DNA from 2 places in the Bacillus sp. V33-4 genome. Region 1 is predicted to be linked to the other one. Evidence: riboswitches for the same ligand, from Rfam matches in the RefSeq annotation. Region 1 holds a riboswitch; the other holds the start of a gene.
The links. A riboswitch is a leader RNA that binds a small molecule or an ion and turns the genes downstream of it on or off. The one in region 1 is predicted to bind cobalamin.

Region 1 (2,482 bases):
GCTGCAGTAAATCATGCCTTGATGATAGTTGCTGTTAGCCCGGTTCACTGTGTCCCGATAAAACATGTATGGAGTCCCTGTTTCAAGCTGCGAAATCATGATGGCTTTAAAAACCTCGATAGCGGGAACGGTGTGTCTTGTCAAATCCTGGTGGTTGACGCATTCGAAATATTTTTTTCTAAATGTGCCGCTGCCAGGTTCTTCATCAAAATAATCTTCAAGTGAGTAACCCATTACGGTCCGAACCTCATGTGGATCGAATAGATGCCAATCCCCGCGTTCGCGGACGAGCTCCATAAACAAGTCGGGTATACAGACGCCTGTGAATAAATCGTGGGTGCGCAGCCGTTCGTCACCATTGTTCAAGCGAGATTCAAGGAAAGAAAAAATATCCTTGTGCCAAACATCAAGGTAGACGGCAATTGCTCCCTGTCTCTGCCCAAGCTGGTCAACACTTACGGCTGTGTTGTTTAATTGTTTCATCCACGGAATCGTCCCCGAGGAAACGCCCTTGAAGCCTTTTATGTCGCTGCCGCGCGCTCTGATTTTACCTAAATAGACGCCGATGCCGCCGCCGTTTTTCGATAGATTGGCAATATCGGTGTTGGAATCATAAATCCCGCGCAGACTGTCCTCAACGGTATCAATAAAGCAGCTCGATAGCTGTCCGTAGCTTTTGCCGGCATTTGCAAGGGTCGGTGTCGCCACAGTCATCAGCAGATTGGACATCGCCCAGTATGCTTCCTTGATCAAGTCAAATCGTTTTTCTTTTGGTTCATTCATCATCAGCGTCATCGCAATGATTAAGAAACGTTCCTGGGGGAGTTCGTGAATTTCACCTGCATGGGATTTAGCCAAGTATCTTTCAGACAGGGTAACGAGGCCGATATATGTAAATAAAAGATCCTGTTCAGCATTGATAAGACCGCCTAAAGTCTTAATTTCCTGCTCTGTATAAGCTTGCATTAGTTTGCTGCTGTAAATTCCAAGCTTTGTGAGCTTTAGAATCAGGTCGTAAAAGCTTCCGTATTTTTCGCTTGAACGATAGCCCCTCGAGATAGACGCTTTTTCGTAAAGCCTTTCTAAATATATTCTTGCCGCAACATACGTCCAGTCCGGTTCACCAGCAGAAATTCGTTCTAATGCCGCCAAAATCATGTCATTGGCAAGTTTGTCCTTATGAATGTTTTGTTTTGATGACAGCAATGTTGAGATTTTTTCAGCAAATTCAGCTGCATGGAGACCCGGGTATGGCGCAGTTATTTGCTGGATAAACTGATGCACCTCCTGCAAATTTCCCGAGTCTAAATCAGAATAAGCTGTTGGCAGTTGTAAAGTCATGATTATATTTCTCCCTTCTAGTCAATAAAAAAAACCGCCCATCGGTAAAGATGAGCGGATAGAACGAAGAAGAATTCAGGTTATCGAAATGACCTTTTCCTCGCTCTATCCTCTCAACTCCCGAAGAAGATAGTACGTATAAAAAAGGCAGGTCTCCTGGCTCATGCTTCGCTTTACTTTAAGTTCCTTCCCATGAGAGCTCTCACAGTGGATACACTTATTTCATCAGCATTTACAGTTGCGGGGACAGCTCCGGACTCACACCGGATTCCCTATTATGTCGAAGCTTTCGACACCCTTTTCACTGGAAAACACAAAATATTGAACTGTTAGCGTTATAAATCACTATATATAGTGATGTAAATCACATTATAAATTGAAAAGACAAAATTCGCAAATGAATTTTCTCAATTTTTTTAAAAAATTATAAAACAGCTGTCTAAACCTACATAGAAAAAGCGATCCAGCAACTCCTGGACCGCTTTTTAGATTCAACTTGAATTTCCACATAAAAATTTATTTAAATGATATCATTTGCCGCGGTGATATTCCACTTGATGGTTTTTAACCTAAACGACGAAAGCCCTACCTCTCTAACGTCCTTACGGCTCCGAAGCCGATCCAGTGTGAATAAGTATTGCTATAAAACAAAAGTAGAACGCCTATTTTTTCATACATATCATTTCTTCAATCATTAATTCAAGAAGGGCGAATTTCTATATTATACATTATATTATCTTAATATGCAATAGTTTTTGAAAAAAACCTCTGCGAATAATGAGTCAACGTTTATAAATGGGAACTACGCAATTTTTTTCGCGCAAAAACCATGGTTGATCCGACCAGTGGAATGAAATCGTGCTATAATTAGTGCAAACGTTTGCTCAACTTGAAAAAGGGAGATAGAGCCATGAAAAGATTATTCGAAATTAATAGCTGGAAAATCATCGAAACGGAGTTGCACAAAGAAAACTTTCGTTTAGCTGAAAGCGTCATGAGTCTTGGAAACGGCCATATGGGCATGAGAGGGAACTTTGAGGAATCTTTTTCCGGTGATCACCATCAAGGCTCTTATATTGCCGGTGTTTGGTTTCCTGATAAAACCCGTGTCGGCTGGTGGAAAAACGGCTATCCTGAATAT
Region 2 (2,482 bases), on a different contig from region 1:
TCAGGATTGCAAAAAATAGAAACAATCCTGATAAAACATAAGCAGCTGTGCGATTATTCTCCAAAAATGTCCGGATAAATGGCCTTTGCAAGTTCCTCTACTCCTTCAGCAAGACGAGGGCCTGAACGGGTTACCATGTCAGAGTTTACATCCACTATTTGTTGACTTTGGACGGCCTTCACATCTTGCCAGCCATCCCGGCCCATCACTGCTGCGACCGGATCCCCCGTATATGTGCCATGTGTGGTTAAAACGACATCAGGATTTTTTTCAATAACAGCTTCCTGATCGATCTCAGCCCAGCCTTCCAAATCAGCAAAAGCATTCTTTGCATTGACGATTGTAAGCATTTCGTCCATAAATGTATTCTTTCCGGTAGTAAAAATCGGATCTGTCGAGACCTCAACGTACACCGTTTTCCGATCTGTTTCAGGAATATCAGCCGCTTTGTCCTTTATCTCGTTGATTCGGTCTTTCATGTCTTTAACAATGCGGTCGGCTTCATCAGACTCTCCAGTTGCCGTCCCGATCATTTCAATCGAATCGTATACTTTATCGAAGCTCGTCGCGTCATTGACAACCAAAACCGCAATACCTGCATCTTTTAATTGCTGAAGGCCTGCTTCACCATTATGGGCACTTGACGCGTGTGCCAGGACAAGTTCAGGATCCAGGGAAATGATTTTTTCAACATTAAACTCCATACCGCCAATTTTTTCCTTCGATGCTGTCTCTTCGGGATAATTGTCAAAGTCAGAAATACCGACAATTTCATCCCCTAAACCTAGTTCGAACGCAATTTCCGTATTGCTTGGCATAAGCGAAACGATTTTTTCAGGCTTGTTCTCTATTGTTACTTCTTCTCCGATCCCATCTTTAATCGTGACCGGAAAAGCAGCCTTTTCTGATTGATCAGTTTGTTCTTCTCCACTGTTGCCTGAGTCTGGAGCAGCTTTCTCTGTTTCTCCACAAGCAGCTAACAAACCAACTGAGAGCAGTAGTGCAAATAATAGTGAATATAGTTTTTTCATGTGCTTTCCCCCTACTAAAATATGAACAAACCCCATCCCCTCTCCGAATGTAAATGGGGCATTGTCCGTGTACTCAACGAAAAATAAAAAAAGCACCTCCACGAAATATGGAGATGCGGTGAGGGCTTGTCAATCACAATCCAGTTGCGAACTGGCTGAACCTTCACACACCTCCCTATCCTCGTAGGTTTTATCGGTGCAGAAACTCAGGCAGGTCTCCTGGCTCATGGTCATCACTTGCTGCATCCTTCCCGTACAATTGCTGTACAGTGGCTTTTTGCAGCTTGCTACCATTTACAGTGGCGGGACCGCGTTGGAATTTTCACCAACTTCCCTTTTAAGTCTTCATTAGAAAGACACCTGGTTCTGTTCGTATGTATTAAATTTTCCGTCAGATTGATTATACACTATCCCTCCGACAAAAAAGCAAGCTTTATCTTCCATAGACCTTGATAAAATCAAACAGGAAAGACACTAATTCGCCAAAACTTGCCACTCTTTCTGTTTTTTATCGTAAATCAGTTTTGCATCTGATCGTTGTCTGCGTACTTGCTGATAATGGTCATACATATCATCCATGTTGGCATAATCGCCGAGCACCCATATCGGAATTTCGATTCTGCTCCTGCTGTGGACAGCGTCCTTCAAGGAAAATAAGACCCCTTCCTTAATATAGCTTGACAGGGAAAACAACAGTTCTTTCGTTACTGGCGGGTATGTGCGTTTTTTCCTCATGCCGAGAAGTGTTTTCTCCATTTTCAAATGGGACAGTTTCAGCGCGGTTGCGTTGCCAAGCATATAGTAAAAATCATTAGTATTCCGGTAATAAATTTTATTAAACCAGCCATCGTCATGGGCTAAATAAACGAACTGGTTGCCAAGATGGCTATAAAAAGGGCGCTTTAAATGCTGCTTTAAATGCCCCAAATAAAGCAACTCGGCGATTTCCTGGCCGGATAATTCATCTAAAGCATCCAGCTCATCAAAGTCCAGCCAACAAAAATCGCCATAGCTATAAACATCATCCTTGATCAATTGTCCGACCCGCTCCTTTGGAACATATTCAAGGGACGTGTGCATATTAAAATCGCCGTCATCAAAACGATGCTTCAGCAATAACAAATGGTTCAATGGTTCGGGCAAGGATATAGCGAATTCATAGAACTCAATCCCATACGACATTACATATTGACTTCCCGTATTCAGATGAACATAAATGAGATCCCGAAATTCCTGATTATGCTTTTTCAATGGCGAAACCCCCGCGCAAGTTTAATACCAGCTTATAAGAAATAGACAGCTTCAGGCGAAACTGTCTAACTTTAACCAACTTAATTGTATCTTTTTCATTTTAGCAAAAATTTTCAATAATATCTCTTTTAAAAACCCATCTTTTTATTAGACCTTATTTTCTGAAAAATAGTTTCACTTTTTCAACGAATCTCTAAAAA

Region 2: linked by a shared signal. The riboswitch ahead of CVD23_RS19815 (ABC transporter substrate-binding protein) and the one ahead of CVD23_RS13865 (ribonucleoside-diphosphate reductase subunit alpha) in region 1 are both predicted to bind cobalamin.

What each region holds. Positions count from the first base shown of each region.
Region 1 covers NZ_PGVC01000036.1:15,167-17,648, forward strand. The annotation lists gene CVD23_RS13865 (ribonucleoside-diphosphate reductase subunit alpha) at 1-1,341, opposite strand, end outside; cobalamin riboswitch at 1,471-1,656, opposite strand; gene CVD23_RS13870 (glycoside hydrolase family 65 protein) at 2,252-2,482, shown strand, end outside.
Region 2 covers NZ_PGVC01000064.1:38,859-41,340, forward strand. The annotation lists gene CVD23_RS19810 (FecCD family ABC transporter permease) at 1-91, opposite strand, end outside; gene CVD23_RS19815 (ABC transporter substrate-binding protein) at 54-1,031, opposite strand; cobalamin riboswitch at 1,224-1,410, opposite strand; gene CVD23_RS19820 (hypothetical protein) at 1,506-2,282, opposite strand.